2 regions of the Bacillus sp. H1a genome follow, and region 1 is predicted to be linked to the other one. Evidence: a T-box and tRNA genes for the amino acid it is inferred to sense, from the RefSeq annotation. Region 1 holds a T-box; the other holds one or more tRNA genes.

Region 1 (7,244 bases):
TTTATGATTGTTTTCTATGATAGTTGGTGTCCGATGTGCACAGCAGTGGCAGACCGTACGAAAAAAGTAGATAAAAAAGGCAAGATGAAATTTATTTCATTTCGAGATAAAGAGGTAGTGGATCAATACGAACTTTCTGAAGAATTACAGAGCAAGATGGAACAAAGACTGTATATATTAAAAAGCAATAAATGGTACGATGGCATTCATAGTATATACGTCTTAGCGAAGGCTGTCCCGTCTTTTTGGTTTGCAGTTCCTTTCATTAAGCTATCGATAGCTCTTGGATTTGGAAGTAAAGTATATGATTATATTGCTAATAATAGAAAACTTGTACCCGTAGGTCATTGCCGTGAAGGGGTTTGTGAAATCCCATTAAAAAAATAAAGACATTACTATCTTTCTTTTGCACCTATTAATAGAGCGTGATATGATAAATTTGGAATGAAAGTTGAAGGAGAGATTACAAGATGTCAAATGCATATGAAGAATACATGCGTCAAATGGTAATTCCAATGCGCCAAGAGCTAGTGCGTTCTGGATTTGAAGAGTTAACTACAGAAGAAGCTGTAACAGAATTTATGGAGAATGCATCAGGTACAACATTAGTAGTTGTAAACTCTGTTTGTGGTTGTGCAGCTGGTTTAGCACGTCCATCAGCAGGTCAAGCAGTTGTACGTGCTGAAAAACAACCTAATCATCTTGTAACTGTATTTGCAGGTCAAGATAAAGATGCTACTGCGAAAATGCGTGAATACTTCGGAGAAATTCCTCCATCTTCACCATCTATGGCATTACTAAAAGGAAAAGAAGTTGTTCACTTCATTCACCGTCATGAAATTGAAGGGGCAACAATGGACGAAATTATTACAAACTTAGAACAAGCTTTCGAAAAGAATTGCTAAAGAAGGGGGAGAGTAAATCTCCCTCTTTTCTTTATATAGAGGTGAAACAATGATAGTAACAACAGCAGGAAGAACAAATAAAGAAATGACAGCATATGCAAAAAAAGTAGCAGAAGAATTAAATAGCGCTTTCGTTATTCGTAAGGATATACCTGTATACAAACTACATGAGCAGTACGAACAAGATGTACTTGTCGTAGGAAAGAACCGATTAGCTATTTATCCAAAAGGTACGGAAGAGTCGTTTTTCTTTCATCCAAATTCAGCAATGTTTCGTGTGAAAAGGTTAATGCGAGGTGAACATGATCCGTTTGTACTAGCTGCAAAGTTAGAGAGTGGAATGTCGGTATTAGATTGTACGCTCGGTATGGCATCAGATAGCATCGTAGCTAGTTATGTCGTTGGTGAGAACGGAAAAGTAACAGGGCTTGAAGGTAATGAATATATGGCTTACATCATGGAGAACGGTTTGCAAACATGGTCTTCATTAGTTGAAGAAATTGATGAGGCAATGCAAAGAATCGATGTAAAGCAAACGGAGCATTTCGCATTTTTAAAACAATGTGAAGATAATAGTTATGACGTCGTATATATTGATCCGATGTTCGAAGAAACTGTCATCGAATCAGATGGAATTAGAGGATTAAAACACTTCGCTTTGTATCATGATATTACTGACGAAACAATTGCGGAAGCGAAGCGTGTGGCGAGAAAACGTGTCGTTCTGAAAGATCATTTCCGTAGTTCTAGATTTGAAAAACACAATTTTCATGTATACAAAAGAAAAAGTGCAAAGTTTCATTTTGGTGTAATTGACCCTTGCTAATTGTTTGAAAAGATGTATAATAAGCAATAATTAATTAAATATACTGTCTGTGATGAAGAGAGTAATCTTTTTCAGAAGGAAAGCGAGCTAGGGATGGTGGGAGCCTGGTGCGGAGAAAAAGATGAAGCGCACTTCGGAGATGCTTCTTGAACGAATAGTAGAGTAAGCCGGGGCCCCCTGTCCTCGTTACAAACGGGAAAGTGGTTCAAAATGAACAACAAGGGTGGTACCACGGGTTAAAACTCGTCTCTTTTTTAGAGACGAGTTTTTTGTGTTTTAAAAAATAAGGAGGTTGTAGTATGGAGTATAAAACGCAGTTTGCGAAAAGCCTATCAAGTATTATTACGAATGCATTAACACAAAATCAAATTTTAGACTTAATTGAAACGCCAAAGCAAGATGAATTCGGAGATGCAGCGTTCCCGTGTTTTTCACTTGCGAAGCAATATAAGAAAGCACCGGCTATTATTGCAAAGGAGATCGCAGAGAAATTAAATGATCCGTTCTTAACGAAAGTAGAGGCTGTTGGTCCTTATGTAAACGTATTTTTTAATCGTCAAACAGTAAGCGATGAGGTATTAAAAACGATTTTAGCAGAAAAAGAAGAATACGGCCAAAATCATTTTGGACATGAAAAAACGGTAGTTATCGATTACTCCTCACCAAATATTGCGAAGCCTTTTTCAATGGGGCATTTACGTTCTACGATGATTGGTAACTCGTTAAAGCATATCGCCGAAAAATGTGGATATGAAGTTGTAGGAATTAATTATATTGGAGATTGGGGAACGCAGTTTGGAAAGTTAATTACTGCATATAAAAAATGGGGCAATGAAGCAGTTGTTAAAGAAGATCCAATTCGCGAATTATTTAAGCTATATGTTCAGTTTCATGAAGAAGTAAAAGAGAGCCCAGAACTAGAAGAAGAAGGACGTGCGTGGTTTAAAAAATTAGAAGAAGGTGATGAAGAAGCAGTCGAACTTTGGAATTGGTTCCGTTACGAGTCTTTAAAGGAGTTCTCTCGTATTTATGAACTTCTCGGTGTGGAATTTACAAATTTTCAGGGAGAAGCTTTTTATAACGATAAGATGGAAGACTTCGTTGGAATTTTAGAGGAACACAATTTACTTGAAGAATCAGAAGGCGCATTAGTCGTTAATTTAGAAGAAGAAGGTATGCCGCCTTGCTTAATTAGAAAATCTGATGGTGCGACTATTTATGCAACACGTGACTTAACGGCAGCTTTATATCGTCAAAACACATATGGATTTGATAAAGCGCTATATGTTGTGGGCCCAGAACAAAGTTTGCATTTTAATCAATTTTTCACTGTATTAAAAAAATTGGGCTACAACTGGGTTGATGGAATGGAACATATACCGTTCGGATTCATTTTAAAAGATGGTAAGAAAATGTCCACACGTAAGGGTAGAATTATATTACTAGAAGAAGTACTTGAAGAAGCAGTTGCGCTTGCGAAACAAAATATTGAAGAGAAAAACCCTAATTTAAAACAAAAAGAAGAAGTAGCAAAACAAGTCGGTGTTGGAGCAGTCATCTTCCACGATTTAAAAAATGAGCGTATGCATAATATCGAATTCTCATTAGAAAATATGTTGAAATTTGAAGGAGAAACAGGACCATACGTACAATACACACACGCGCGTGCTTGTTCGATTTTAAGAAAAGAAAGCGCGGAATTTGAAACGTGTAATTTTGAATTGAAAGACGATTATAGTTGGAGTGTAGTAAAACTACTCAATAAATTCCCGCAAGTAATTGAAACAGCCTTTCATAAAAATGAGCCATCAAACATTTCGAAGTACGTATTAGATGTAGCACAATCATTTAATAAATATTACGGTAATGTTCGTATATTAGAAGAGAGCGAAGAGAAAGACAGCAGACTCGCATTAGTTTATGCTGTGACGGTTGTATTAAAAGAAGGCTTACGTTTACTCGGTGTTGGGGCTCCTGAGGAGATGTAAAATAAAAATGTGTTTATGTGCAGTGACAAATATTCACAGTACGTTAGTAATGAACTGCAGATCAAATTAAAGCTAAATATAGTAACAAAAAGACAAATCGGGCGACCATTAACCTGATTTGTCTTTTTGTATTTTCTTGAATAAAACTCTTAACTATAAGGAGTTATATGCTACGAAGTGTAAGAACTCTATAATTTTGTTGTGAAATCAATTAAAATATTTTTAGAGAGGATGGTTCGTATTGATTCGAGGTTTCATTTTACATATTCCTTGTCATAGAATACCGGAAAGGAGTTTCCTTAAACTACAAAAATACATACCTTTATGTGCACGATGCACAGGTATGCTTATTGGTTTCTGTATGTTCCTAATTTACTTTTTAATAACACCTTCGTTTAGTCTCTCATTAATGCTATCCTTTTTTGCTCAAATTCCATTATTAATCGATGGATTCACCCAAAAGTGGAGATTGCGAAACAGTACAAATTTGCTAAGAGTAACTACCGGCTTATTAAGCGGTAATGGTATGGGACTATTTATTGCATCTAATATTATATGGATTCTTTCATAATCCATATAAAAATGGAGGTAGCTACTTATATGTTTTGGATTTACATAATTCTAATTTTTATATCAGGAGGAAGTGGAATTGGTTTTATCATTCATGAAAAATATATAGAAGCAACAATAGCTTTTGTTATTTGCTTATTATGTATGATACTACTATATTTTTATCTAAAAAGAAGCAAAAAAAAGAGAAATTTAGATTGTGACGTAATAGATTGTACCGATTGCTCAGATTGTGATTGTACTAACTAAACTTCTATTTATTTCGATATTTTTATAAAAAGGATTATATATCGTTTCAGGTATGTAATCTTTTTTGTTTTTCTCAAAATTAGTTTGTCAAATAGGTGGAGAGTAAAGAACATGTACAATTTAACGCTTTAATTAGAACTAAACATCTCTAAAATTTTTAGAAACATAGGAATACATATATTAAATGGAGAACTATAGTTTTGTAAATAATAGGGGGTGCTAGACTTGGAAGAGTATGATTGGAATAGTAAGTTAGCGTATTTAAGAAATACGAGAGATTTATATTATAACGATGATTATTTAAGCTTTCTAGTTAATTCAGTTTGGAAGATTTCTGAGCCAGTACATATTGTTGATTATGGTTGTGGATATGGTTATATAGGCTTGGCCTTGTTGCCTTTACTTCCAGTTGGATCAAAGTATACAGGGATTGATAGAGGGGAAACGTTAATAGCTAAAGCGAGAGAGTTATTTCGTGCACTCCCATATGAAACAGAATTTATTGAGGGGGATGCTACAGAAAATGAATTGAAAAATAAATACGATATAGCGGTCTGTCATGCTTTCTTATTACATATGAATTCACCTAAAACGATGTTACAAAAAATGATTAATTCAATTAAGGATGTTGGGAAAATAATATGTTTTGAACCACATTGGATTTCTAATATGTCTTCATATGTACTCGGTGGAGTAAACCAATCGGAAATCATCCAGCTTGGTGTTTTACAGAGGTTATTCGAACGAGACGTGCAAACAAGTGGTAAAGATGGCAATATTGGTATAAAAATACCGATTTATTTAAGTGAATTAGGTGTTAAAAATATTGAATGTAGAGTAAGTGATAAAGTGAATTTTTTAGATTCTAATATAAATCAAAATGATAAACAAGGTTTATATAATTCTCTAAAAGAAGAGGGGATTGCTAGTAATCCAGGTAAAAAACAACCATTTATAGACCGTTTAATGAGTCGGGGCTTAACATATGATGAAGCGCTAGCTCAATTTGAAGCAGAACTACGATTTTTTGAAACGTGTCATATACACTCTTCTATAGTTTACGCTCCAAGTATGAGGATTACATATGGTGAAATAAGGAGAAGAATCTAATTTTAGAAAAGTAGGGATATAATGAGAATTGCTACTTTGAATATTTGAAAATTCAACATTAACTTAATCACGCGTAGTTCAAAGTGATCATTACGGTGTTTTTGTAGATTTAAAATCTGATAAGTGAAACAAAAGAGAGATTGTCCTACAGGACAATCTCTCTTTAACGCATAAAATAGAAGTATCTATTATTGTCAAAATTTGTAGGTGAATCGATATTCTTTGTCGAATCACTGATATAATTTCATTTACTGAAATAATGTTCTACAAAAAAGGAGACAAGATCCTCTTTTTAAGGTTATACGATATTTCATCAAATTAAACAAAATGCCGAGAGAAATCATCGTTTTTAAGATATTTAGTTACAAACTTGAATAATATTAAATAATATCGTTCATTATATGAGGTTTTAGTTGAATGCATACTATATGATGTGTAAAATCTAAGCAAGTAGGTTAGAATACTGCTTGCAAATGGCAGTATAAATAATTATTTGAGGTGAATGCATGCTAGATTTTAAGCAATTAGAAATTTGTTTGAAGGAAAAGAGATTTATAGATGGATTACAGGAGATAAATAATGAAATTGCACATATAAAAGAAACGAATAAATTATCATACGTGAAGAACTGGCTTTCTAACGTTCCATCACCTAAAGAGTTTGATATATTAATTCGCCTTGCTGATGAAGGGTTAATGCATCAATATAGCTCCTTTTTAATTCGTTACACTTATAAAAAGTTCCCAAATATGAGAACGCTCTCTTTGTATTGTGATGAGTTAATTGATGAGCGTAAAATCCTTGATGCAGAACAATTGTTAAAAAATTCTTTGGAAGAGGTAAATGAAGAAGAAACTGATGCTGATGTTTTAGCGAAAGCATATTTTACGTTAGTTAGATGTTTGTTAGATATGAAGCGAAATGAAGAGGCATATGCCTATATGCAAAAGGCAGAAAAGTATAGCACACATGCAGTTTTTGATAAATGGGGTTACTTATATATACAGACCGGTGAGTGGGAGAAAGCAGAGGAACAACTTTTAGCTGGACAACAGCATAAAGATTGTGAAGAGTTAGCTACATATTTACTAGCACAATTATATGCATATAAAGGAGAACAGCAGCGAGCATTACAACTCATTAACGATGCGATTGCAAAGTTTCCACAAATACCATACTTCCATTTTGAAAAGGTGAAATATTTATTAGATTTAGAGCGCTTTGAAGAAATGTTAGCGGTAATAGATAATATGAATCAAATGCTTTCGTATCACGCTTACACAACTTATTTCATACATTTACGTGCAGAAGCATTGTATAAAAGGAATGAGATTAAAGAGTTACAAGCACTATTGAAAGTAGAATTGAGTTTGAAAAATTCTTTATATCATCATATAGAAAAAAATCCGGATGGAAAAAAGGTCCGGTTACCGTTAGTTCCAATTGTACAAAAGGATAACTATTGTGTTCCGACGAGTTTGGAAATGATGTTAGGATTATGGGGAGAAAACCGCACGCAAGACGAAATTGCAAAGCATATTTTTGATGTAACAGGTTCCAAGTTTTCAGATACAGTTACGTATTTAGAAGAATTAG
Region 2 (7,244 bases), on a different contig from region 1:
TGTAAAAGGTCCGATTCAAGGTTCGCTACTAAATGATTTTAATCCAGGGGTTAAGCTTATTACGAATCCAAAAGTAGAGAACGGAAATATTACATTAAACTTTAATGAAAATATATTTGCGAATCAAGACAAAAATATGATTTCAAATTACGTACTGAAATCGTTAGTATTATCTTTAACGGAAAAACAAGGTGTAAAAAATGTTTCTATTGAAGTGAATGGTAAAGCGAATCTTATGGATGAGAAAGGTGAAAAATTAATAAAACCTGTTGATCGTCCACAAAACGTGAATACAGGTAGTTTTTAATCGTGAATAATTTGATATAATTATGTAAGAAAGGGGAATTGCTTTTTGAGTTCCCCTTCTTTTATTGTTATACATATCATACATTTAAATTTGGCTATACTAATGAGTAGTAGTTAAGAGGGGGTTATTTTTATGCGAGTAGATGGTAGAGGGCAAGCGGAACTACGCCATATACATATTCATACAAATTATTTAAAACATCCAGAAGGATCGGTACTAATTGAAGTTGGGGATACAAAGGTAATTTGTTCAGCGACAATTGAAGAGCGTGTACCGCCATTTATGCGTGGAGAAGGAAAAGGATGGGTAACAGCAGAATACGCAATGATTCCACGTGCGACAGAGCAACGTACAATTCGAGAGTCAAGTAAAGGGAAAGTAACGGGTCGTACAATGGAGATCCAGCGTTTAATTGGGCGAGCATTACGTGCGGTTGTTGATTTAGAAGCGCTTGGTGAAAGAACAGTGTGGATTGACTGTGATGTAATTCAAGCGGATGGCGGAACTAGAACAGCTTCTATTACAGGTGCTTATGTAGCAATGGTATTAGCTTTTGAAAAATTATTGCAAGCAGAAAAAGTATCTAAAATCCCTGTGAAAGATTATTTAGCAGCAACGTCAGTAGGGATTGTTGAAGAGCAAGGTGTCGTTTTAGATTTAAACTATATAGAAGATTCTAAAGCAGACGTTGATATGAACGTAATTATGACTGGAAAAGGTCAGTTTGTTGAAGTACAAGGAACTGGAGAAGAAGCGACGTTTAGTAGAGCGGAATTAAATGAATTACTTGATGCTGCTGAACAAGGGATTTTCCAACTTGTTGAAAAGCAAAAAGAAGCGTTAGGTGACATCGTATCTCATATAGAGTAGAGGTGGGAAATATGAAGCAAGTTGTTGTAGCGACAAAAAACGTGGGGAAAGTGCGTGAGTTTGCTGAGTTATTTGAGAGATTTGACTTAGAAGTGAAATCTTTACACGATTTTCCTCATATTGAAGAAGTCGAAGAAACTGGTGAAACATTTGAAGAAAACGCAATTTTAAAAGCGGATAGTCTTAGTAAACAATTGAATTCCATCGTAATTGCAGATGACTCTGGTCTTATTGTAGATGCTTTAAACGGGAAACCAGGTGTATATTCAGCTCGTTTTGCTGGAGAACCGAAAGATGATCAAGCGAATATCGATAAAGTTTTGCAAGAGTTAACTGACATCGTTTTAGAAAAACGTACTGCTCGTTTTTACTGTGCGTTAGCAGTTGCCTTCCCTGAAACGGATAAAGAGCCGGTTATTGTAAACGGAACGTGCGAAGGGAAGATTTTAGAACAGCGCCGCGGGGAAAATGGTTTCGGATACGATCCGATTTTTTATGTAGAAGAATATAAAAAAGCGATGGCTGAGCTAAGTTCAGATGAGAAAAACGCAATTAGTCACCGTGGGCGTGCTCTTCGTAAATTAGAAGAAAAAATCCCAGAATGGTTTTTAGAAGAGTAAGGGAGAGAGATTGATGAAAGCTTTAATCGTAAGCGATAGTCATAGCTCTGTGAAGGAATTACAGCAGTTAAAAGAGAAATACGAAGGGAAAGTAGATGTCATGATTCATTGCGGTGATTCAGAGTTAACGCCTGCTCATGAAGAGCTGCAAGGTTTCCATGTTGTAAAAGGTAATTGTGATTATGCTAACTTTCGAGATGAAATTGTAACTGATGTAGATGGAATTCGCTTCTTAGTTGTACATGGACATCGTCATAATGTGAAAATGACGTTACAAACATTAGCGTACCATGCGGAAGAGGTAGGAGCGCAAGTTGCCTGCTTTGGACATTCTCACGTATTAGGTGCGGAATTCATTGATGGCGTTTTATTTATCAATCCAGGAAGTGTTTTATTACCACGTCAGCGTGTAGAAAAAACATTTGCCTTATTAGAAATGGATGAAAATCAAATGGAAGTTCGTTTTGAAACATTAGATGGACAACTAGTTGAACAAGCAGTTTTTAAAAGAGGATAAGAAAAATTATCCTCTTTTAAAAAAGGTGTTGACTTTATGTGTGGATATACATATAATAAATATTGTCGATAGGACATCGGCGCTAAAAACAAACAATAAAATAACATATGCGGGTGTAGTTTAGTGGTAAAACAAGAGCCTTCCAAGCTCTGGTCGAGAGTTCGATTCTCTTCACCCGCTCCATGTCCCAGTAGCTCAGCAGGATAGAGCAACGGCCTTCTAAGCCGTCGGTCGGGAGTTCGAATCTCTCCTGGGACGCTAAAAAAACCTTGTTATCTTTTGATAACAAGGTTTTTTGTTTGTCTTTTTTGAAATCTTACAATTCTGTAAGGTAAGTGTAAGGAAGTTCGATGGTAACACATTACGAATCCTCTATAATGAAGATAACAACGATAAATGAGGAGGAAGAGATGATGAAAGGATTAATCGTAACGGGTTTAACAGTAGCGTTTGGATTTGTAGCATATGAGAAATTAACGTATGTAATTGACGTTGTAAAACATTTAGTAGCTTAGAAAAACTGCCATGAGAGGGAAAGGGAATGAGTGAATGAATGGAATGGTTATTCGGAATTATAGGTACTTGTAGTGTAGTTTTATTGTTCTTTGTCCCGAGTGGTATACTTAGTTCGACAACAAGTTTGTTCTTCTTAAGTTTGTTTGCTTGTACAATGCTTATTATTATGTTTTTAATGAAGCGAAGTAAACCAATCTTCTTTTTTAGCATGATTGTTATGGCAATTATTGTTCTCCAAATTATTACCCTTGTTATATATCCCACAATTATAAAAGCTTTCCATTAATGATGAATCCTCTGCGTCTGTTGCTGAGGGTTTTTGTTTATGAAAAAATGAATTTTATGTAACAGTTTGTTGATTTTTTGTTATAAAAATTAAATATTCCTATATTTCAAATAAACAGTTTTGGAATGTTGTGTTCTCATTACGCATTTGATATATTTACTGTGAAGATAATTAAAATCTAGAAAAAGAGGCGGACGTATGGATAAAAAAGAAAATACGGTCGTATTGTTTCCGCAACTATCAGAACGCTATATTGACGAAGGTTTTTTAGCGCTGAAAGAGCGGAAATTCGAAGATGCATTGCGCTGCTTTGAAATATTACGTCAGTATAATGCAGAAACGGAACAAACAGAATTAGCTTCAGTTATTTGTTTGCTAGAATTAAAACGTATGGAAGAAGCGAAAGAAAAATGTGAGCAGTTGCTTGAAACAGGAGCTGTATTATTTGGTGATATTCTTGAAACGTATGTAACTATTTTAGTTCAAACAAATGATTATGAAGGTGTTATCGAAACTGTTGAGGAAGTTTTGCAAACGAAAGATATAATTCCAGAGCAAAAGGAAAAACTAGCGCAGCTTGCTTTGTTTGCGCAAGGGATGCTGAATGAGGAAGATATACCGCTAGTGGATTCGGATTTTGAATTAGAAGAATTTACCGATGAACTTTTTGGAGAAAACTTTGGTCAAAAGTTAAGGGTAATTCAGAAGCTTTCGTTAAAAGATCTTGATCTCGCACTTCCTGTTTTAAAGAAATTTTTAATAGACGAAGATCAGCACCCGTATTTAAAAACTTCTATTTTGTATAAAATGGTAGAAAATCAAATAGAAGAAGAGATAGAAGTAGAGAAGTTTGGAAATACGATAAAGGTGATACCAGCATTTACAGGTCATAATGAGGAGCAATCCGATAAAATTATACATAAATTATCAAGCCGATTAGAGCAAAATTATCCAGATATATTTGATACAATGGTTACATACTGGAAAGAATTACAAATTAGCATTTTCCCATTCCCTCTATTAATGGATAAAGTAGAAATTTGGGCTGCCGTCTTAGAGAGAATTGGAAGAAAGCGTTTCGGATTGGCTATTGATGAAGAAGAACTTATGACAGCATACAATATCGAGTTTGAGGAATTTCATATTGCTTATCAATGGTTACTACGCGTTGAAAGAGAAGGGTATTTGCCCGTATAATTATGAAAAAGAATCGTTCAGTTATTGAAACGAGCATATTCTATGTTATAATGTAAGGGTTGCAAAAGGCAGAAAACTGCCTGTTTGTAAGAGAAGAGGAGTATAATTCTCTTACTTAATATGTTTCATATTAGTCTCGAACAAAATATACCGTAGTTGTCTTTTAGACAATTAGTAGATTGGAACATTATATCTGAAAGCTTTTGCTAGAGGATTATTTGTACATTTGTTATTTCAAAAAAGAGATAATGAAGATTTTAATCTATAGAGGTATGTGCATACATTATTATAGTTGGAGGGAAAGAATAAATGGCTGCAAAATGGGAAAAATTAGAAGGTAACGTTGGCGTTTTAACAATCGAAGTTGATGCTAAAGAAGTAAACAACTCTATCGACGCTGCGTTCAAAAAAGTAGTAAAAACAATTAACGTACCAGGTTTCCGTAAAGGAAAAATGCCTCGTCCGTTATTCGAACAACGCTTTGGTATTGAATCTTTATACCAAGATGCTTTAGATATCATCTTACCAAAAGCATACGGTGAAGCAATCGATGAAGCTGGTATCTTCCCAGTTGCTCATCCTGAGATTGACATTGAGAAGTTCGAAAAAAATGCTAACCTTATCTTCACTGCAAAAGTTACAGTGAAACCTGAAGTTAAATTAGGTGAGTACAAAGGTCTAGCAGTAGAAAAAGTTGAAACAACTGTAACTGACGAAGATGTAGAGAACGAATTAAAAGCTTTACAAGAGCGTCAAGCTGAACTAGTTGTTAAAGAAGAAGGAACTGTTGAAAACGGTGATACAGCTGTAATCGACTTCGAAGGTTTCGTTGATGGCGAAGCATTTGAAGGCGGAAAAGGCGAAAACTACTCACTTGCAATCGGTTCTGGTACTTTCATCCCAGGTTTCGAAGAGCAAGTAATTGGTCTTAAATCTGGTGAGTCTAAAGACGTTGAAGTATCATTCCCAGAAGAGTACCATGCTGCTGAATTAGCTGGCAAACCAGCAACATTCAAAGTAACAATTCACGAAATCAAAACAAAAGAACTTCCTGAGTTAAACGACGAGTTTGCTAAAGAAGCTGACGAAGCGGTTGCAACTCTTGATGAATTAAAAGCAAAACTTCGCACAAACTTAGAAGAAGGCAAAAAGCACGAAGCTGAGCACAAAGTACGTGACGAAGTAGTAGAATTAGCTGCTGCTAACGCTGAAATCGACATTCCAGAAGCTATGATCGACACTGAGTTAGATCGTATGGTTCGTGAATTCGAGCAACGTTTAAGCCAACAAGGTATGAACCTTGAGCTTTACTACCAATTCACAGGTACTGACGCTGACAAATTAAAAGAGCAAATGAAAGAGGATGCACAAAAACGTGTAAGAATCAACCTTGTTCTTGAAGCTATCATTGAAGCTGAAAACATCGAAGTTACTGAAGAAGAAGTAACTGCAGAAGTTGAAAAAATGGCTGAAATGTACGGTATGCCAGTAGACGCTATCAAGCAAGCTCTTGGAAGCGTAGACGCTTTATCTGAAGATCTTAAAGTGCGTAAAGCTGTAGACTTCTTAGTAGACAACAGCAAAGCTGCATAATAAAATAACAAGGCGCGATTTTAATCGTGCCTTGTTTTATAAATATAGAAATATATTTATAAAACTTTTCGATGAAGAAGGAAAAGTTCCTTTATAAGTCGAATATACATATTTCAAAAGTTTCAAAAAAAATTTATCTGTACATAACTAGTCATATTATTTGTATTTCTCGCCGCGTAGTGACATAATATGTATTTACATACGATACATTTATCGTGTACATACGAGGGCAAGAGGTTAGCACTTTGTAAGGGGTGTGAAAATATGTTTAAATTTAATGATGAAAAAGGGCAATTAAAATGTTCTTTCTGTGGTAAAACACAGACGCAAGTTCGTAAGTTAGTTGCAGGTCCAGGTGTTTACATTTGTGACGAGTGTATCGAGCTTTGTACTGAAATTGTACAAGAGGAGCTTGCGAAGGATGAAGAAGTAGAATTCAAAGATGTACCGAAACCGGTAGAAATTCGTGAAATCTTAGATGAGTATGTCATCGGACAAGATAACGCGAAAAAAGCACTAGCGGTAGCGGTATATAACCATTACAAACGCATTAATTCTAACAGCAAAATTGATGATGTAGAATTAGCGAAGAGTAATATTTCACTTATTGGGCCAACTGGTAGTGGTAAAACATTATTGGCACAAACATTAGCGCGTATTTTAAATGTTCCATTTGCGATCGCGGACGCAACATCTTTAACAGAAGCTGGATATGTTGGGGAAGATGTAGAAAACATCTTATTAAAATTAATCCAAGCGGCTGATTATGATGTAGAGAAAGCGGAAAAAGGAATCATTTATATTGATGAGATTGATAAAGTGGCACGTAAGTCCGAAAATCCATCAATTACACGTGATGTATCTGGTGAAGGCGTACAGCAGGCACTTCTGAAAATTTTAGAAGGTACTGTAGCAAGCGTTCCACCTCAAGGTGGTCGTAAGCACCCGCATCAAGAGTTTATTCAAATTGATACAACGAATATCTTATTCATTTGTGGTGGAGCGTTTGATGGCATTGAGCCAATTATTAAACGTCGCCTTGGTGAAAAAGTAATTGGATTTGGTTCTGAGAAGAAAAATGCTGATGTAAACGAGAAGCATGTTTTATCTCACGTTTTACCAGAGGACCTTTTAAGATTCGGTTTAATTCCGGAGTTTATCGGTCGTCTTCCAGTTATTGCGAACCTAGAGCCGCTTGATGAAGATGCTCTTGTAGATATTTTAACTAAACCAAAAAATGCACTTGTTAAGCAATTCCAAAAACTATTGGAGCTTGACGATGTTGAGTTAGAGTTTGAAGAAGGTGCACTGATTGAGATTGCGAAAAAAGCAATTGAA

Evidence for each region. The T-box of region 1 lies ahead of argS (arginine--tRNA ligase). A T-box ahead of a tRNA ligase gene usually reads a tRNA of that ligase, here a tRNA-Arg.
Region 2: it encodes a tRNA-Arg, which carries the amino acid that the T-box ahead of argS (arginine--tRNA ligase) is inferred to sense. The anticodon was not compared.

What each region holds. Positions count from the first base shown of each region.
Region 1 covers NZ_AYMH01000034.1:14,748-21,991, forward strand. The annotation lists gene U860_RS0116010 (DCC1-like thiol-disulfide oxidoreductase family protein) at 4-387, shown strand; gene U860_RS0116015 (BrxA/BrxB family bacilliredoxin) at 471-905, shown strand; gene U860_RS0116020 (class I SAM-dependent methyltransferase) at 955-1,731, shown strand; T-box leader at 1,772-1,985, shown strand; gene argS (arginine--tRNA ligase) at 2,031-3,719, shown strand; gene U860_RS33480 (DUF2085 domain-containing protein) at 3,961-4,290, shown strand; gene U860_RS0116030 (hypothetical protein) at 4,320-4,538, shown strand; gene U860_RS0116035 (class I SAM-dependent methyltransferase) at 4,764-5,648, shown strand; gene U860_RS0116040 (bacteriocin-processing peptidase family protein) at 6,155-7,244, shown strand, end outside.
Region 2 covers NZ_AYMH01000010.1:47,148-54,391, reverse strand. The annotation lists gene U860_RS0104185 (GerMN domain-containing protein) at 1-307, shown strand, start outside; gene rph (ribonuclease PH) at 440-1,177, shown strand; gene U860_RS0104175 (XTP/dITP diphosphatase) at 1,189-1,797, shown strand; gene U860_RS0104170 (metallophosphoesterase) at 1,811-2,314, shown strand; tRNA gene U860_RS0104165 (tRNA-Gly) at 2,424-2,497, shown strand; tRNA gene U860_RS0104160 (tRNA-Arg) at 2,499-2,572, shown strand; gene U860_RS0104150 (hypothetical protein) at 2,868-3,116, shown strand; gene U860_RS0104145 (hypothetical protein) at 3,315-4,313, shown strand; gene tig (trigger factor) at 4,623-5,906, shown strand; gene clpX (ATP-dependent protease ATP-binding subunit ClpX) at 6,171-7,244, shown strand, end outside.